Regions from separate parts of the Bacillus sp. mrc49 genome, predicted to be linked through region 1. Evidence: riboswitches for the same ligand, from Rfam matches in the RefSeq annotation. Region 1 holds a riboswitch; each other region holds the start of a gene.
What was found. Region 1 has a riboswitch for cobalamin ahead of CVN76_RS16690 (ABC transporter substrate-binding protein). Riboswitches for the same ligand answer to the same signal wherever they lie in the genome.
Positions count from the first base shown of each region.

Region 2: it holds a riboswitch for cobalamin, as region 1 does, so the genes downstream of both, CVN76_RS10260 (hypothetical protein) here and CVN76_RS16690 (ABC transporter substrate-binding protein) in region 1, are expected to answer to the same signal.
Region 3: it holds a riboswitch for cobalamin, as region 1 does, so the genes downstream of both, mmgD (citrate synthase) here and CVN76_RS16690 (ABC transporter substrate-binding protein) in region 1, are expected to answer to the same signal.

Region 1 covers NZ_PHNG01000703.1:6,915-13,651, reverse strand. Annotated here, with positions in the region: partial or broken gene CVN76_RS16700 (ABC transporter ATP-binding protein) at 1-16, opposite strand, end outside; gene CVN76_RS16695 (FecCD family ABC transporter permease) at 9-1,076, opposite strand; gene CVN76_RS16690 (ABC transporter substrate-binding protein) at 1,039-2,010, opposite strand; cobalamin riboswitch at 2,162-2,336, opposite strand; gene CVN76_RS16685 (polysaccharide deacetylase family protein) at 2,414-3,277, opposite strand; tRNA gene CVN76_RS16680 (tRNA-Arg) at 3,497-3,570, shown strand; gene CVN76_RS31080 (hypothetical protein) at 4,027-4,167, shown strand; partial or broken gene CVN76_RS31820 (DNA topoisomerase III) at 4,241-4,584, opposite strand; gene CVN76_RS16675 (DNA topoisomerase III) at 4,702-6,737, shown strand, end outside.
Region 2 covers NZ_PHNG01000672.1:7,415-13,688, forward strand. Annotated here, with positions in the region: gene CVN76_RS10245 (DUF4129 domain-containing transglutaminase family protein) at 1-1,839, opposite strand, end outside; gene CVN76_RS10250 (DUF58 domain-containing protein) at 1,836-3,032, opposite strand; gene CVN76_RS10255 (AAA family ATPase) at 3,032-3,988, opposite strand; cobalamin riboswitch at 4,176-4,391, shown strand; gene CVN76_RS10260 (hypothetical protein) at 4,499-5,086, shown strand; gene CVN76_RS10265 (ABC transporter substrate-binding protein) at 5,102-6,040, shown strand.
Region 3 covers NZ_PHNG01000653.1:15,649-22,879, forward strand. Annotated here, with positions in the region: gene CVN76_RS08690 (sensor histidine kinase) at 1-621, opposite strand, end outside; gene CVN76_RS08695 (response regulator transcription factor) at 618-1,292, opposite strand; gene CVN76_RS08700 (ABC transporter ATP-binding protein) at 1,320-3,065, opposite strand; cobalamin riboswitch at 3,283-3,480, shown strand; gene mmgD (citrate synthase) at 3,700-4,827, shown strand; gene prpD (2-methylcitrate dehydratase) at 4,918-6,354, shown strand; gene prpB (methylisocitrate lyase) at 6,368-7,231, shown strand, end outside.

The DNA of each region.
Region 1 (6,737 bases):
CTTTAACTTCAAGCATCCGTCCTACCCACTCTCCGTCTCCTTAATAAAATGAGGGCAAATGCAGGTGCCCCGATCAGTGAGGTGATGACCCCGATCGGCAGTTCCGACGGGGCGATGATCGTCCGTGCCACAAGATCTGCCAAAATCAAGAACCCGCTTCCTACCAGCAATGATAACGGAAGCAGATGCCTATGATCTGGCCCCCATATCCTCCGGACCAAATGGGGAATCACCAGCCCTACAAAGCCGATCGTGCCTGAAACGGCAACCGCTGCGCCCGTTAATATCGAGCCCGCGATCAGGATCCACATTTTCCGCCTCTGCACGTCGACACCTAAATGTTTTGCCCGGTCCTCCCCGAAGGTCATCGCATTCAATTCCCTCGTATTCATGATCAGAATCAACGAGCCAATGATGAAAAACGGCAGAATGATTCCGATATAATTCCACCCGCGCATGGACACGCTGCCCATGAGCCAGCCGATGATTTGTCTTAATTCCTCCCCAGTCAACGCAATCATCAAGGATATGAAGGCGCTTAAAAACGAGCTGAAGATGATTCCGGTCAAAATGATCGTTTCGACCTTCATCGATCGATCCATTTTTTTTGCGAATGTCAGTACACAAAAAATCGTGATCACGGAACATAAGATGCTCAATGCAGGAAGCGTATATAAACCGATGAACGGGAGTGATATATTCAGGAATAACGTCACCACTGCCCCGACTGATGCTCCTGACGATATCCCGAGCGTGTAGGGATCGGCAAGCGGATTCCGGAGCAGCCCCTGAAATGCCGCACCCGCGATCGCCAAGCATGCCCCGACCAAACCTGCAAGCAATACACGCGGCAAACGGATGTTCATCACGATATTCGTCAGCATCACATCGGGATCAGCGGAAATCGGCAAATGAAAAATCTCCTTGCCGATTATTTGCATAAGTACGGGGATCGGTACGGACACCGAACCGAATGAGATGCCGATCGTACTGGCAAAAAGTAAAAACAATGACGCAAGCAAATAAGCAAGCGCCCATTTAGTTGTCAAATACGTTCGGATAGATTGATTTGGCAAGTTCCTCTACTCCCTCTATTAAACGTGGACCTGAACGGGTCACCAAGTCGGAATGGACATCAAAAACTTGGGCATTCTTAACCGCCGTAACGTCTTGCCACCCTTTTCGGCCCGTCACTCCACTTACCGGGTCTTTTGTGTAATAACCATAAGTCGTAATGATGACATCCGGATTGGCTGCAATCATCGACTCTTCATCCATTTTGGCCCAGCCATCCACATCCGCTGCAGCATTGTCAGCTGAAATCATCATAAGCATTTCATTCATGAATGTATTTTTACCAGGTGTATAGATATCCGGGGACGGCGAAACCTCCACTAAAACGGTCTTCCTTTCCGATTCCTTTACCGATTTGGCCTTCTCGGAAATAACCTTCAGCTTCGTTTTCATGTCCGTGATGATGTCTTTTGCCTTAGCTTGCTCGCCTGTTGCCATCCCGATCATATCAATGGACTTGTACACCTCATTGAAGTTTTGGGCATCATTGACTACAAGCACATCTATTCCCGCATCCTTAAGCTGCTGGAGCCCCTCCTTCAAATTATGGGCACTCGATGCATGGGCAAGAACAAGATCGGGCTTCAAGGAGACGATCAATTCCGTGTTCATCTCCATGCCGCCCACTTTTTCGATATCCTTCGTTTCTTCCGGGTAATTATCATTGTCGGACACGCCAATAACCTTATTACCTAAACCAAGCGCAAAGACCACTTCCGTATTGCTTGGTATCAACGTAACGATTTTCTTCGGTTTTTCTTCTATCGTCACCTTTTCACCCGTTGCATCTTTAATCGTAACCGGGAAGGCTTGTTGTGTAGCCTGATTCGTCTGCTGCTTTCCTTTTCCTTCATCGGCCGTGCCGCTGCAGCCAACCATCATGCCAGCCGTCAGCAACATCACCAGTATCAGGCCAAAAATCTTCTTCACGTTCATTCCCCACAATCATTTCATTTAGTTTTAGCCCGCCTTAAGCGAGGACCCCATGACAAAAAGCATCCCCCGTCAAACGGAAGATGCTTGTATGGCAACAATATCATGAAGGACTCTTTACAGTCTGCCACACACCTCCCCATCCGCGTGGGTCACAGGTGTACGAATCTTGGCAGGTCTCCTGGCTCATGGTCATCGTCAACGGCATCTTCCCATATCCCAAACAGTGGCATACAGCCGTCAGCTCCCATATACAGTGGCGGGACCGCGCTGGCATTGAACCAGCTTCCCTTTTAAGTCATTTAGACACCAAATCGTTCATATGTATATAATTTTCACTGCTTATCATTATACACCATGCAAGAAGCGATTATTGGAGGATTTTTCACAAAACGCCTGTCCAGCTTCAGCGATTGGACGCATTTTCAATCAGTGATGCAAATCCCCCGACGGATAATCCCGGTGAAATCCGTACGCGATGCAGGGCATGCATCCCTTGATCACTTGTTGCCCCGCCAGGTTCGGTGGTGACTGCCATCTTGTATCCCGCTTCTTCCGATAACCTGAGGCTCTCCTCGTTATAACGGCCGACTGGATACGAAAGTACCGTCGTCTCCTGGTTCAGAATGCGATCGAATAAATCCTTGGACTGGACCATTTCAGCTTCCTGCTGCCCGGAAGTCATCCGGTTCAGCTCAAGATGGTTGATTGTATGACTCTCGATGGAAATCCCATCCGCACTCATCTCCATCATTTGATCTTCCGTCAGGTGATGAGCTTTACCAATGGACTTCCCGATCATGAAGATGGTCGCTTTCAACTCATATTCCTTCAATATAGGAAAAGCCTCCGTGTAGTTATCTGTATAGCCATCATCAAAAGTAATCCAGACACACTTTTCACTTGGCATTATATTTTCGCTTAAAACGAGAAAGGCTTCATTAGGCGATAAAGTCTGGTAGCCATTTTCCCGAAGCCAAGCCATTTGCAGCCGGAATTCCTCCTTCGGCACCCGAAGGTTATTCCCCTCCGAAATACTATGGTACATCAATATCGGAAGCCTAACCTCGGACTCGGCCCTTATCCAGCCACTCGTATCGATTCGTTCAGGACTTGCTCCATCCTCCGAATCTATTTCGGCCTCATTCTCCTCTGCTGCAGCCACCTCGATATTATCTTCCGCAATCGGCGCAGCCGTCTTTTTACCTATTTTCTCTAAAACACCTTGTGAACAGCCAGCTAAAATAAAAGCCACAAACACTGCTGCCATCCATACCAATCTGTATTTTCCCACTATCATTCTCCTATTTTTTTCTAGCATAATAGTACCAGAAAACCAACGAATAATAAAGTATTCCAATTAACGCAATAAAAGGTAAAAATTATCGTTAAATGACCCGCCAGGCATTTTTTTTCATAATTATAAGCTACTCACTTGAAAAGTTTGCCTATAACCAATATAATAAACAAGTCGTCGACCTTTTAATATGTCCCAGTAGCTCAGCAGGATAGAGCGACAGCCTCCTAAGCTGTAGGTCGTAGGTTCGATTCCTATCTGGGACGCTAAAAAAAACCCCTTACATGTTAAGGGGTTTTTTGTTTTATATAACAGTTTCTTGCCTAAAATGAAAAATCAAATTGCAATATAACCTTTTCACCCTTTCAATAAAATTCTGTAAGTGTTTCTATGACACGTTGTTTTTCTAAGATAGAACATACAGGAAAGCTAAAGGACGACGAATATATAGAAAACCTTGGCGTGAAATGATGTTCGCGCAGGATTGCGAAAAAAATTCAAAATAAATGTTTCAACCTGTCCTACCCGGGTATATAAATACTGTAAGACATTCTCAACCAAAGGAGATGATGTGCATGAGTACAATCAGAAGCCAATGGAACAAGGAGAATGACGCAGCGGTGTTTAGTCCCGGTGATCAGCGTTAGAGTCAATTGAAGCGTTAGATGCTAATCAAAATGGGAATTACTACTCTTCTCATCCAAAGGAGGAAGATACTGATCATGAGTATTTACAGCCGATGGAATCCAGAGAATGATGAAGCGATTTTCAGTCCAGGTGATCAGCAGCCATTCAGTACGCTCATACGAGTAGATTCCGAAAAACACACAAAAAAAATGGACAACACACTTGAATATGAATGACATGGCACCGTACTGAATGAAATTTAGTCGAAGCAGTAATATACAGAAAAAGGATGGAGCGAATGCTCCATCCTTTTTTCTTGTGCGCACTGCAGGCATACGGCGCATTTGTTACACGTGAAACACTTTCCTTGTGGCCGCATTCACGATCCTGACAGACAAGCATTTCCCCCTTTTCATTATTCACTACACGCATCAGCCTGCCACATGATCTTGCTTGCATTTCTGGCGCATATCGTCAATGAAAACCTGTTTGGCAAGAATTCCTTTTGCAATCGCCGTTAGCTTTTGCTCCTCCTGTGCCGTCTAAGCAGGCGACCTCAGGTCTTCAGGCGCCAACTCGAGGAGTTGCTTTCCTTTTGAATTTACGTGAAGGCCCTTCCCTCTCTTTTCGACCAAGAAGCTTTCGAACAGTTGCCACTGTCCCGATCCCGGCGGCTTCGTTTCAAGGGCTCAAATGAACTGTATAGGCCATTCCCTCTTTGAAATTATGTTATATTAGACGGTAAATAGTTAGTAAGGGAGTTTGAACAAATGTCAAAAAGTGTGGTAATTGCTGAAAAGCCTTCAGTTGCACGTGATATTGCGAATGTATTGAAGTGTAATAAAAAAGGCAATGGATTTTTAGAAGGCGATAAGTATATCGTTACGTGGGCATTAGGTCATCTGGTTACTCTAGCAGATCCAGAGGCATATGATATGAAATTTAAAACATGGAAGCTGGAAGACCTGCCCATGCTTCCTGAAAGCATGAAGCTAGTTGTCATGAAACAAACCGGAAAGCAATTCAATGCTGTTAAAACACAATTGAATCGCAATGATGTGAATGAAATAATCGTGGCGACTGATGCGGGGAGAGAAGGAGAATTAGTTGCACGATGGATCATCGAGAAATCAAAAGTGAATAAGCCCATCAAACGTCTCTGGATTTCTTCCGTAACGGATAAAGCAATTAAGGATGGGTTCAATAACTTAAAGCCTGGTAAAGAGTATGAAGACTTATATACTTCAGCAGTAGCACGTTCGGAAGCGGATTGGTATATCGGTTTAAATGCAACCCGTGCCTTAACGACAAAATTCAATGCGCAATTAAACTGTGGACGCGTTCAGACACCGACGGTTGCAATGGTTGCAGCGCGCGAAGAGGAAATTGCGAATTTCAAGCCGCAAACCTATTATGGAATCGAAGCCCAAACAGATGGACTTACGTTAACGTGGCAAGATGAAAATGGAAATAGCCGCAGCTTTAATAAAGAAAAGACCGATGCAATCGTGAAATCACTTGGAAGTAAGGATGCGACTGTTGTTTCCATTGACCGCAAAGCAAAGAAAACATTCGCACCTGGTCTATATGATTTAACAGAGTTACAACGGGATGGGAATAAACTCTTTGGCTATTCTGCTAAAGAAACATTGAACATCATGCAAAAATTGTATGAGCAACACAAGGTCTTGACTTATCCGCGTACGGATTCACGATATATATCATCCGATATCGTTGGTACGCTTCCGGAGCGTTTAAAAGCCTGTGCCATAGGTGAATATCGTCCTCTTGCAAATAAGGTGTTGAATAAGCCTATTAAGACGTCAAAAGCATTTGTCGATGATAGTAAAGTCAGTGATCACCATGCCATTATTCCGACCGAGGGTTATGTGAATCTTTCAGCCTTCACTGACAAAGAACGCAAAATCTACGACCTTGTCGTGAAACGTTTCTTGGCAGTTTTATTCCCTGCGTTTGAATATGAGCAATTGACGGTGCAAACGAAAATTGGTGATCAAACGTTTATCGCTAGAGGAAAATCCGTGATTCATTCCGGCTGGAAAGAAGTTTATGCAAACCACTTTGATGATGAAGAATCAACAGAGGATGTAAAAGAGCAGCTATTGCCTCGTATTGAAAAAGACGATGAATTAAAAACAAAATTAATCACTCAAACGTCAGGCCAAACAAAGCCACCAGCACGCTTTACGGAGGCGACTTTACTATCAGCAATGGAAAACCCTGCGAAATACATGAAAACAAACGATAAGAAGCTGGCAGACACGTTGAAATCAACGGGCGGACTTGGAACAGTCGCCACCCGTGCCGATATCATCGATAAGCTATTCAATTCATTCTTATTCGAAAAACGCGGCGGCAAAGAAATCCATATCACATCCAAGGGGCGTCAGCTTTTGGATTTAGTGCCAGAAAAACTGAAATCTCCTGCGACAACAGCTGAATGGGAACAAAAGCTCGAGCTAATCGCAAAAGGGAAACTGAAAAAAGACGTGTTCATCAATGAAATGAAGGATTACACAAAAGAGATTGTCAGTGCAATCAAAACGAGTGACAAAAAATATAAACACGACAATATCTCAACGAAATCTTGTCCAGACTGTGGTAAGCCAATGCTTGAAGTGAATAGTAAAAAAGGTAAAATGCTCGTCTGCCAAGATCGTGAATGCGGCCATAAAAAGAACGTCGCCCGTGTAACGAATGCACGCTGCCCGCAATGTAAAAAGAAAATGGAATTGCGTGGTGAAGGCGACGGTCAAATCTTCACATGTAAATGTGGCTATCGCGA
Region 2 (6,274 bases), on a different contig from region 1:
TTGCCCCTCCAGTCTACGTTCACCCTTTTCCTTCATGAATCCAGCATCTTTATCGGGTTTATCCAGGCGTTCCCTCTCCTCTTCCTTTGGTTGCTCTGCATTAGCCGGGGCATCCTCCCGGTTCTTGATTTCTTGCTGTTTCAATTCCGAGTCATAAAATTCGACTTCCCCGTTGAAACTCTTTGTTGGTTCGAAGGGCACCCAGCCTATTCCCGAAAAATAAACCTCGACCCAGGAATGTGCATTATTGTTGGTGACTTTATAAACGGATTCTCCTCGATTAACCGTTTTCTCCCCTTCCGTGTAGCCCTTTACCCACCTTGCAGGTATATTGGCGGCACGGAGTAATACGACCATTGCCGTCGAATAATTATCGCAGTACCCTATCTTTGTCTCGAATAAAAATTGATCGGCATAATCCTGATTCGTATCTGGATATGGAATTTCATCTTTTGAATAGATGAATTCAGGGCGATCGAAATAATCCTCGATGACTTTTGCCTTATCGTACCAATTCGTTTCATTTCTCGTAAGCTGCGTAACCAAATCATAAACACGGTTAGGCAATCCCTCAGGAAGCTGTGTATTTTTTTCCATTAACACATCCATCGATTCATCGGGTTCCGTTACCTTCCTTAGCTCAGCTATATCAAAACTAGGCATGTCATAGGTCAACTCATATTCTTTCATTAATTGGGGGTCGCCATTTTTCCATTCGGTAATGATTTTGTCCATGCCTAGATAATATATAAAATTCATTTCGGTATTGCTGTTATCCTCAATCTTTTTTAAATACCCGGATTGAGGATGCAGGATATGCGGATACATTTCTTCCATGGACACTTCAGTTGTCATTTCCTTCGTTTTCATCACTTCAGGAACTTGGTAAATATCCAATGGGCCCATATCCTGACCAATGGAAAAAGAGGCAACGTCCGGTTCCTCTATGGAAACCCAGCCCTTCCCTGTATAAACATCTTTGTTTTCCACTTTCCAATAATGCCCCTCAGTTGCATTATTATAAAAAACGACGGAGCTATCAGGCTCTATCGAACCGCCAAGACTTGAATCATCTTCATCGTAACCGACGCTTTTGTCCTTAGAACCATCGCCTTCCTGCATCGTTTTATTTGAATAAGAAGTGATATAAGGAACTGGGTCGGGCCACTGAGGAGAGAGCTTTGGCCCGATGAAGCCAGCGACGGTACTTAACACGATCACGCCAATCAGCACCATGCCCCATTTTTTGATGGCTGCCGGCGGAAAGGCAATCTGCTCCTGTATCATGAGACGCAGCAGGGAAAGCACGCCGAGCATCAGAAAACCAGTGATGATGATCCTTATCATTGACATGTCCCCATCGTAGGGAGTGAATGTATCAAGTACAGATACGAAAAACACCGTTAAAATGAAAAAGAAAAAAATGCTTTGCCTTACCATCACCCAGTAATGGATCAAATACGTTACAAGCCATAGAAGCACAAAAAATAACAACGTTCGAAATGGGTTTGTGATCGACTCCCAATTCGCATCGTATATAAACCTTAGGTTAGCCGTAAAATCGACTAGAAACCCACTCATCCATGATATACCATTTATTGAGTGAAGAAGCTGTAAGGAAAACATGATATACACGGAAATGAGGATAAAGCGGATGGACCAATGTAATTGGAAATAATGCAGCAGCAGGGAAAAGATTAAAAACAGGACAAAAATAAAAATATTGCCTGTATCCGTAAGTTGATCGACCGGCCTTAGCCACTCAGTGGTCAAGATCAGCCCAAAAATATACAGGATGATATGCATGTACCTTTGCAGCTTTTCAGCAGTGACAGTCATTTTGCCATCACCCTCGTTCTATCGAACCTCAGCTGCTCATGTTCAATAAAGCTAACCTTGATTCCTTTTGTCATAGCAGTAGTCATTACCCTTTTTTCCTCATCCAGTAGATTTGCCGGATTCTTCATGCATAACATCGTTAACCCTCGATTAGTGCGGAAAGCATTTAATAGTTCCATCTTTTCCCTGGTCAAATCGGATACGATGAAAATCACGGCGGCGTTTGCCGGCAAATTTCCCTTCCTTCCTTTATCAGCTAATGCATTTGTTTCATCCGGTCTTTCTTTAGCAAGTCTGGTAAAAATCTTCCGTCTCTGGTTCCTGCCCGCCCCGGCAGGCAGGATTAGACTCGAACACGTACTCGCATAACCAACCTGGATGCCCTTTTTTAACAGGCTGTGGACAAAGGAAGCCGCCGCAATAATGGATTCTTCAAATGATATCGATGGCTGGTTATCAAGGATGATCCATACATCCCGATTTTTTTGCACTTCGAATTCCTTCGTCATGATCTCACTCGTTCGAGCCGTCGCTTTCCAGTTGATCCATGAAAGCTGATCACCTGGCTGATACTCCCTCACCCCGGATACCACCGAATGTTCCCGATGTGTCTTCTTTGTCGGGCCTGCTTGTCCCTGATTGAACAATCGATCGAGATATAGGGAGTCAAGCTCCTGATACGTAGGGAAAACGGTTATATTCAATGGAGAATCGAATATCGCCTCCTTTTCAACGAGGCCAAAAAAGTCCCCTATCAAAAAACGAATCGATTGGAACCTATGCTCACCACGCGGCAGGCCCTCCAAAGCATACGACAAGCTGATGATGCGCTTGAATCCAGGGAAGATCAGTGCCTTTCTATAAATCCCGCTATCTTCCAATTCTCCTGGCAATTCCTCCTCTATCACCAGAAATAAGAGCGGGAGTCGATTTTTACGGGTGAATGTCAGGTCCATTTCAATGGATTCACCTGCCTGGCATTCTCTTTTGCTGACGTTTCTTTCAACCGTAATGGAGTGAAGGGGATAAAACAGCAGAATCATGGCATAGGCGGCAAAGGGCAAAAACGAATAAAAAATGAACCAACTGACAAATCCGCCTTGAAACATCGCAAAGCAAAAGGAAGTGGCCATAAGAAAAACCAGTCCGGCCGCATTCATGTTTTTCTTTAAAAAATGATTGAAGCTACGCATTATGACAAGGCCCGTTTCACAGGCACATGAGTCTTCGCGACAATTTCGGTGATCACCATTTCAGCATCGAAGCCATCATAATTCGCTTCTGGTTTTAAAATCAGGCGGTGGGAGAATACGAACGGAGCTAAATATTGAACATCATCCGGCAGGACATAATCCCTGCCCTGTATTAGTGCATAAGCTTGGGCTGCCTTCATCAAAGCAATCGATCCACGCGGACTCACCCCAAGATAGACCACCTGATGGCTCCTCGTTTCATTGGCCAGTTCAACAATATATCCTTTTATTGTGTCATCCACGATCACCATCTTAGCCTCTGCCTGCAGGGCCTTCAATTCTTCCAAGGTGATGACTGATTCCAGCTCTTCAAGCGGAGCCATGTATTGAGCTCTTTGCAGGACCTCGATTTCTTCCGCAGCACTCGGGTAGCCCATCTTCATTTTTAACAGGAATCGATCCAATTGCGCTTCCGGAAGCGGGTATGTGCCCTCGTACTCGATCGGGTTTTGCGTCGCCATGACAAAAAAGGGCTTCTCCAATCCCCTGGTGACGCCATCGATCGTCACACTTGCCTCCTCCATCGCTTCAAGCAGGGCAGACTGTGTTTTCGGAGAGGTCCGGTTAATTTCATCTGCCAAAATAATATGCCCCATTATCGGTCCTGGCCGAAAAATGAAGGCTTGTTCCTTTGGGTTGAAAATCGAAACGCCGGTTACATCGGACGGCAGTAAATCAGGTGTGAATTGTATTCGCTTAAAGCTAGCACCTATCGATTTGGCAAGCGCCCGGACCATGACTGTCTTGCCTACTCCCGGAACATCCTCCAATAAAACATGCCCACCGGAAAGAAGTGCGACGATGCTCAGTTCCGCAATATCCCTTTTTCCAATAATGACCTTTTCAATATTCCCTAGAACCTTTTCCAGTTTTTGATTTGCCTGCTTATAAATCATTCGCTACCTCCTGGGAAATCTATTACTTATTTCATTTCCAATCTATATCTCACTTATCTTTACAGTAACAACCAATTAATCCTTACATTGTAAGTTTACTAGATATTCCGCAAACCATAAACGAAATTCTCTAAAAATATTAGTGCAGCTTAAGGAAAAAGGTATGGTAAACTTATCCTAAGTGAATATGAACCTTGCAGAAAAGGGTGCTGCCATGTCAGCTTAATAGGGAATTCGGTTCAAAACCGAAGCTGTTTCCGCAACTGTAAGTGCTAATGAAATAAGATGACATACCACTATTTGATGGTGGATAGGACATTTGTACTATCCATCATCAAATGGGAAGGTTCTTAGAGTAAAATGACGCACAAGCCAGGAGACCTGCCTTTTTTTATCGTATCATGCTCTTCGGAAGATAGGAGATTGTACGGCAGCCTTCCATCTTTTTTTCTACTAGGAATACATGGATGCTCGATGCCGACCAAAACTCTTGGTCGGCTTTTTGTTTTGATGCGAAAAGCGATACGGCAGTCATTCACCAAACTACGTAAAGGAGGAAGAGTTATGGCAAAGAAAGACCTTCGTTTTTTATGCTATCCATACATGCGCGAATCCGCTTCCACAGTCGATTTTGAAATACGAACAGACTCCTTGACGACGCGGATCGGCATGGCCGCATCGCTGACGAAGGATGTTCCTGACGTTCACCGGGATTTAATGGTTTTGCTGCCCATGGCCTATCATCTAAATGGTTCAGTCCGTGGAAAACTAGCCATCAGCGACCATGACCTGGACCATTTAAGTTCGATTTATGACCGGTATGTCGCAGAAGTTAAAGAACAGATCCAGACATTTGTGCTCCCCCAAGGGTCAACGGCGGCATGTGCCCTGCACGCCTGCCGCAGCGAAGCCAAAAAGTCCGTCCGCGCTTTGCACAAAGTCAGTCTGGAAAGGGAAGTTCCGGGTATCCTTTTCGATTACTCCCACTTGCTTGCAAACGTTTTATTCGTGATGGCAGTCTACGTTAACAAGCGACAAGGCTTTGAAGAAATACCTTTTATTAGCAAATCTTATCCTACTAAACCGATGAAAAAATAGATGGAGGAATAAATAATGAAATTTACCCAAAGATTCAGCTGGATTTCCGTGCTTATGCTTGCCCTTTTCCTTACAGGATGTGGCGTAACGGATCAATCTGCAAAAGATGATAAAAAAGCGAACGAGGCGAAGAGCTATACCGTTACAGATGATACTGGAAAGAAAATAAAATTCGATAAGGCACCGGAAAAAGTCGTTTCACTGCAGCCTAGCAATACCGAAATTCTATTTGCCTTAGGACAGGGGAAGAAAGTGGTTGGCGTGACGGACTTCGATAATTATCCCGAGGAAGCGAAGAAAATCGAACATGTTTCAGATTCCGTGAATATCAATGCAGAAAAGATCATAGCCCTGAAGCCAGATGCGATCATCGCTTATACCGTTGGCGATGAAGCGACGCTGAAGCCACTCGAAGATGCCGGCATCCCTATATTCATCATTAAATCGGCAGCCAATTTGGATGACGTATACGGGGATATTGAGCAGATTGCCAAAGTGATGGGAGTTACCAAGAAAGGCGATGCATTGGTGAAGGATATCAAATCCCAAATTGCAAGTGTCGAAGAAAAAGTGGGAACCTTGGATGAACAGGAGCAAACATATTTTGAAATCAGTCCGGCTCCGGAAATCTATACAACAGGTGACGAAACCTTCCAACAAGAAATCCTGGAAACCGCTGGCATTAAAAACGTCTTTGCCGACCAAAAGGGCTGGGTTAAAATATCCGGGGAAGAAGTCGTCAAGCGCAACCCGGAAACGATCCTTACAACTGCAACCTATGTAAAAGATGCCGTTGATGAAATAAAATCACGTAAAGGTTGGGAAGAAATCGCTGCCGTGAAAAACGATGACGTCCACCTGCTTGATGAAAGTGTCATGTCCCGTCCCGGACCAAGGATCGGTGAAGCTGTAGAACTTGCTGCTAAAACCGTTTACCCGGACTTATTTAAATAATATTGAACAAGGATGCTCCGATATATCGGGGCATCCTTCCATTCATATCATTCGCTACATTAAGTGATGGCAATGGACTCTGCTTTTCTTCCTTTGTTTATGCTAAAATGAAGGCACTCCAAACCTATGATATCCGAGGTATCGATCATGTATAAAAGATTCTTCATTTGGGTCTTGGCAATCGCCCTTCTTTTAGGGCTTCTTAGAGCCATCATGGACCTTTAACCAAAAAAA
Region 3 (7,231 bases), on a different contig from region 1:
GCAAGCCAAGATGATCGAGCGGATTTGCTGGTCAAGCCGGCAGTTCGCCCTTTCAAAAGGGTGATGCTCGGATTCGAGGGAGGTAAGCTTCAGGAGATTATCACTCAATTTGGATAATCTCCTGCTCTCTGTCTCAATGATTTGGAGGTAATGATTGCTTTCCCCTATTGTCAGCTTATTCGATTGAAGTGCTTGTGCGAACCCTACAATGGAAGTGAGCGGCGATTGGATTTCATGTGAGACGTTGGAGATGAATTCCTGGCGCATTTCCTCCATTTGCTTGAGTTGCTTGGCCATATGGTTGAAATGGCTTATGATTTCCGTCATTTCGTTTTTCTTACCTATGTTCAAGTCCAATTGGACATTATAATCGCCATTGGCAATCTTCCTTAATGCATTAATGATTTCCAAGTAGATGTTCACGCGTTTATTGTGGCTGAAGGCATGGATCAGGTAACCTGTGAGCATCATGATCGCGATGCTGGTCAGGATTGTCAGTAAATACTGGACATAACCGGATAGCTTTATAGGCAATAGCTGAATGATAAAGTAACCTGCTGAAAAACAAACGGAAGTGTATGTCAAAAAGCCAAGTATGCGTTTAAAAAAGGGGACATTCATTTGGTTAGCTCCAACCGGTAGCCCAATCCCCAGATCGTCCGGATCCGAAACGGGAATCCTGATTCAGGGAACCGCTCCCGCACTCTTTTTATATGAACATCGACGGTGCGCTCATCACCTTCATAGTCATAGCCCCATATGTCTTCAATGAGTTCTTCCCTTGAAAAAGTTTTTCCAGGATAGCTTCCCAATTTAAATAGCACTTCGAATTCCTTAAGTGGAATCGTATATTCCACACCTTTGAATGACAGCTGATGTGTGTTGCGGTTCATCTGTAAATCACCGATATTCAATGTTTGGGAACTGGTGATTTTATAACGTTTTAACAAGGCCTTTATCCTGATGACCAATTCAATCGGTTCAAATGGTTTAACAAGGTAGTCATCGGCCCCGAGTTCGAATCCCTTCACCTTCTGCGACGTTTCGCCCTTGGCCGTCAGCATTAACACCGGGATATCACTGAATTCACGCAATTCCTTGCATAATTGCCATCCGTCCATGTTAGGCATCATGATATCGATGATGGCTAAATTGATTTTCACCTTCTCCATCATACTCAATGCTTGAAGTCCGTCCGGGGCGACATACAGATCGAATCCTTCTTTTCTTAACAAGAGCTGGATCAGTTCGCGGATATGGGCATCATCATCGACGATCAATATCTTTGTCATCCTTCTTCCGTCCTTTCGGTGAATGAATTAAGCAAGCTCGAGCTTGTGTAATTGCTGCTGTGCAAATTCACGATATAATGCATGCGTTTCATATAGCTCTTTATGTGTTCCGCTGCCTGTAATTTTCCCCTTTTCGAGGAAGATGATTTGGTCGGAACCAATAACGGTCGATAAGCGGTGGGCAATGACGATCGTTGTCCTGCCTTTCATCAAATCATTCAATGCCTGCTGAACGACATGTTCCGATTTACTGTCCAGGCTGGAGGTGGCTTCATCCAGCATCAAGATTTTGGGGTTTCTTAAAAAGGCCCGGGCGATGGCGATCCGTTGCCTTTGGCCTCCTGAGAGTTTCATCCCTCTTTCGCCAACTTCCGTATCATAGCCATTTGGAAGATCGGAAATGAACTGATCTGCATACGCCATTTTAGCGACTTGATTTAACTCTTCATCCGTTACATCGCGATCGATTCCATAGCAAATATTATCACGAATCGTACCGGATACAATCGGACTTTCCTGTGAAACGTAGCCGATCTGGCTTCTCCATGAGTAAAGCGTGAGATCGTTTATCGATGTCCCGCCTATGGATATCGAGCCCTGCTGTGGTTTATAAAATCGCTCAAACAATGAGAAAAGGGTCGTTTTCCCGCTGCCGCTAGGCCCGACAATCGCGGTGACCTTGCCTGCTTCAACCGTGAAGTTGATATCTTTTAGCACTTGTTCACCATCATGATAACGATAATCCAGGTGATCTACCGTGATGGTTTGACTGGAATTTTGAACTTCCATCTTTGCATCTTCTTCCTCTTCAGAATCCAAGATGGCAATGATGCGTTCCGTGGCACCGGTAGCTTTTTGGAATTGCGTAAAGAAAGCTGCCAATTGCGCCATGGGCATGATGATTTGGAAAAGATACATGATGAATGCAACTAGTGCACCTGCTGACAGGGCCCCTGAAGAAACACGCATCCCGCCATACCCTAAAATGAGTACGAGTAGGGCCATCATGACGAGACTCATCAGCGGACCGATCAGCGCTTGGATTTTTGCTTCCTTTAAACCAAATTGGAATAATTGGCTGATTCCCTTTTTTCCATTTTCATATTCGAAGGTTTCTGCATTCGATGCTTTAACAAGCCGGATTTCCGTAAGCACCTGCTGGAGGACTGCGGTGAAGCTTGCTGTTTCATCCTGCATCCCTTTCGATATCCGGTGCATTTTTTTTCCGAGTGGCAGTAATATTAAAACGGAGAGCGGGATGGCTATGAACATCAACAGTGACATTTTCCAATCAAGCAAAAATAACACGATCATGGCGCCTACGATGGAAATGATTCCGGTGACGAAATTGGATAGGTGTTCCGAAATCAAGCCTTTCACTACCGTTGTATCATTTGTCATCCGACTGACCGTTTCGCCCGATGGATGTTCATCGAAGTAATCCACGGGTAATACGAGCAATTTTTTCCATAGTTGATCGCGGATGCCGGCGACAACAGATTGACCGATCTTATTCAATAAATAGATGGAAAATCCGCTGGCCAATGCTTGAACGATAATGGCAAGCACGAGAAGTGTGACCCGTTCCGCATTTAGTGAACTGAGGGAGAAATCATTGATAAGATTTTTTGTGAATAATGGGACCAATAAACTTACGCCAGTTGTGCTTAAGCTTAATAGTAATGCAATCCCGATCATTATTTTAGAAGGCTTCGTTTGTTGGACCAATCGGATGAACTGGCTCCAGCCTTTTTGTTTTTTTTCCTGTTTCATTTATTAACATCCTTTCTTGAGCTTCATTATAAACGGTAGTATACAAAGAAGTTATGAATTGAATATGAACTATTTTTAATAACTTGCTTGTTATGGGTAAAGGAACCACCTTGCTACCTTTAATGTGGACAGGCAGGCGCCGATGCAAACATGAGCTTGATACTGAAAAAAGGTAATTGTAATATTTGGAACATTTTGTTATATTTAAGTAGAAAATTAAATAATGAAATTAATAGGTGCAGATGAATTTTCCTGTTTATCTGCTTAAAAGGGAAGTCGGTTAGATTCCGACGCTGTCCCGCAACTGTATTTGGGAGCGATTCGAAAAATATCCACTGTTTCTGCACTGGAAATGGGAAGGGTTCGAAGAGCGAAGATCATAAGCCAGGAGACCTGCCTAATTAATGTGCATCAAGTGCCTACGAGGATAGGGGGTGTTAATTGCGGACTTTTTGGCATGAAAAATTATGATCATTTCTCATGTTTATTTGAGTACTCTTCGTAAATTAACAGCTTCCTCTGGAAGTTGTTTTTTTTATGTCAGTTTAATGGGAAAATCGTTGAATTACAAGAGATTCCGACAAATTATGATAACGCTTTCAAAAAAGTGACTTATTCAGAGGAGGAATGAAAGATGAAGGAACAAGGAACTTATTCCCCTGGGCTTGATGGGATTGTAGCGGCTGAAACAAAGCTATCTTTCCTGGATACAGTTCAGAGTGAGATTGTTATACGAGGATATGATCTTATCGATTTATCTGAAAAGATGGGATACTTGGAGATTGTCCATTTGTTGCTTCACGATAGGCTCCCGAATGCGGCGGAAAGGGGGCGGCTTGAACAGGCTTTGAAAAATGAATATGAAATCCCGGAAGCTATCCTGGAATTGTTAAAGCTATTGCCGGGGAAAACACATCCGATGGATGCTCTCAGAACAGGCATTTCAGCATTGGCTGGATATGATGCAAACATTGATGATCGTTCCTCCTCGGTGAATCGTGAGCGCGCTTACAAATTATTAGGGAGTGTCCCTGCCATCGTCGCAAACAGTTATCGAATCCTGAATAAGCAAGAGGTTGTTCTAGCGAATAAGGATCTATCTTATAGTTCCAATTTTTACTACATGATCACGGGCAAGGTGCCATCGGCAATGGAAGAAAAAATCTTTGACCAATCATTATTATTGTATAGCGAACACGAAATGCCTAATTCCACTTTCACGGCAAGAGTAATCGCCTCGACGCTTTCCGATTTATATGGGGCTTTGACGGGAGCTGTAGCTTCCCTAAAGGGCAACCTGCATGGAGGAGCCAATGAAGCGGTCATGTACATGCTTTTGGAGGCGGGTACCGTCGCGAAATTCGAGCGGCTGCTTGATGGGAAATTGGCAAATAAAGAAAAAATCATGGGGTTTGGCCATCGCGTCTATATGAAGAAAATGGATCCAAGGGCATTGATCATGAAGCAAGCATTAAAGCAGCTTTGTGATGCCAAAGGGGATGACCGGCTTTATAAAATGTGTGAAGCGGGGGAAGTGATCATGGAAAGGGAAAAAGGCCTTTATCCGAATCTCGATTACTATGCAGCGCCGGTTTACTATATGCTGGGCCTTCCCATTGCCATATATACACCGATTTTCTTCAGTGCGAGAACAGTGGGTTTATGTGCTCACGTGATTGAGCAGCACGCAAACAACCGTCTCTTCCGACCTCGTGTGAGTTATATAGGCGAGCGTCATAACCGCAATGTCATTTCCAACTAAGGAAATGTAGATTACTAGCCCGCCAGATGGACGTTCTGACCAACGTCCATCATTATAATAAACAAATTTGCCACGAAAGGGAAGATGAGAATGCTAAAAACGAATGGTATCAATCAAACGGATGTGTTATTGGAAGACATTGCGGATTATGTAATGAAAAAAGAGATCATTAGCGATGAAGCGTATGAAACGGCTCGTTACGTTCTTCTTGATACAATCGGCTGCGGGATTTTAGCGCTTCACTATCCTGAATGCGCCAAATTATTAGGACCCGTCGTTCCCGGCACGGTCGTTCCAAATGGGACCCGCGTTCCAGGGACTTCATATGTACTGGATCCAGTGAAGGGTGCATTCAATATTGGTTGCATGATTCGCTGGCTGGATTATAACGATACATGGCTGGCCGCGGAATGGGGACATCCTTCCGATAACTTGGGAGGGATCTTGGCGGTGGCTGATTACGTAAGCCGTGTGAATATGGCGGAGGGGAAAAAAGCATTATCTGTTAGAGACGTCCTGGAAATGATGATTAAAGCACATGAGATTCAAGGCGTGCTGGCGCTGGAAAATAGCCTGAACCGGGTTGGCCTAGACCATGTCCTATTTGTAAAGGTGGCTACGGCGGCGGTAGTCACAAAAGCTTTGGGCGGAACGAGGGAAGAAATCATCAATGCATTATCCAATGCGTGGATCGATAATTCAAGCTTGCGTACGTATCGCCACACTCCAAATACCGGATCGCGAAAATCTTGGGCAGCTGGCGATGCCACGAGCAGGGCCGTACAGTTGGCCATGATGGCCCTCAAAGGAGAAATGGGATATCCAACAGCCCTTTCGGCGCCAGGCTGGGGGTTCCAGGATGTATTATTCAATAAGAAGGAATTGAAGCTTTCACGCAAGCTCGATTCCTATGTGATGGAAAATGTCTTATTCAAAGTATCATATCCGGCGGAGTTCCACGCGCAAACGGCAGCGGAGTGTGCAGTGAAACTTCATCCGGAAGTGAAGGATCGCCTTGAAGAGATAGATAAAATCAAAATCACCACACATGAATCTGCCATTCGCATCATCGATAAGGAAGGGCCATTGAACAATCCGGCCGATCGCGATCATTGCATCCAATATATTACGGCAGTCGGTTTGATTCACGGCGATGTGACAGCTGACCACTATGAGGATGAGGCGGCGGCCGACGAGAGAATCGATCGCTTGAGGAATAAAATGCTGATCGTCGAAAATGAGCAATACACAATGGATTATCTGGATCCGAGCAAGCGCTCGATCGCCAATGCCATCCAAATTTACTATAAGGACGGATCGGTATCGGAGTTCGTCGAATGCGAATATCCGCTTGGGCACCGGTTTAGAAGAGAAGAAGCTTTTCCGAAAATAACCAATAAATTCATTGATAACATTAGTACGCACTATTCGCACAAACAGCAAATCCGAATTCAGGAAGCGTGCTTGGAGCCCGATGCTCTTTCGAACTTGAAGGTAAACGAATTTATGGACTTATTCATCATTTAAGGGGGACTGAGAGATGACATGGATCGTAAATCAACAGTCGGGACAAGCGGAATTAGCAGCTCGTTTTCGGAAGTTCATGGAAGCACCGGGCATCTTACAAATCCCAGGCACCCATGATGCGATGGCTGGACTTATAGCGAAGAAAATAGGCTTTACTGCCCTTTACCTTTCGGGTGCAGCATACACGGCAAGCAGGGGCCTGCCCGATTTGGGGATTGTCACATCCTCTGAAGTGGCGGAGCGGGCCAGGGATATTATCCGGGCGACGGACTTACCGGTGCTTGTAGACATTGATACAGGCTTTGGCGGTGTCCTGAATGTGGCGCGTACGGCTAGGGAAATGCAGGAAGCGGGCATTGCCGCTGTACAACTGGAAGACCAAGACCTTCCAAAGAAATGCGGCCATTTAAACGGTAAGAAGCTTATAGCGATAAATGAGATGACACAAAAAATAAAAATGATAAAACAAACCGCCCCTTCGCTGGTCATTGTGGCACGTACGGATGCAAGGGCTGTGGAGGGGGTGGAGGCAGCAATGGAAAGAGCCGCTGCCTATATCGAAGCAGGAGCTGATGCGATATTCCCTGAAGCGCTGCAATCGGAAGCGGAGTTCCGTCAATTTGCCAAGCGCGTTACTGTGCCGCTACTTGCGAATATGACGGAATTCGGTAAAACGCCTTATTATAAGGCTAAGGAATTTGAAGAAATGGGCTATCAAATGGTGATTTATCCGGTCACTTCCCTTAGGGTTGCCGCAAAGGCATATGAGAGAGTCTTTGAACAAATCATGCAGCATGGAACACAGGCAGGCGCCTTACAGGACATGCAAACACGAAGTGAACTATATGAAACGATCTCCTATCATGATTTTGAAGGC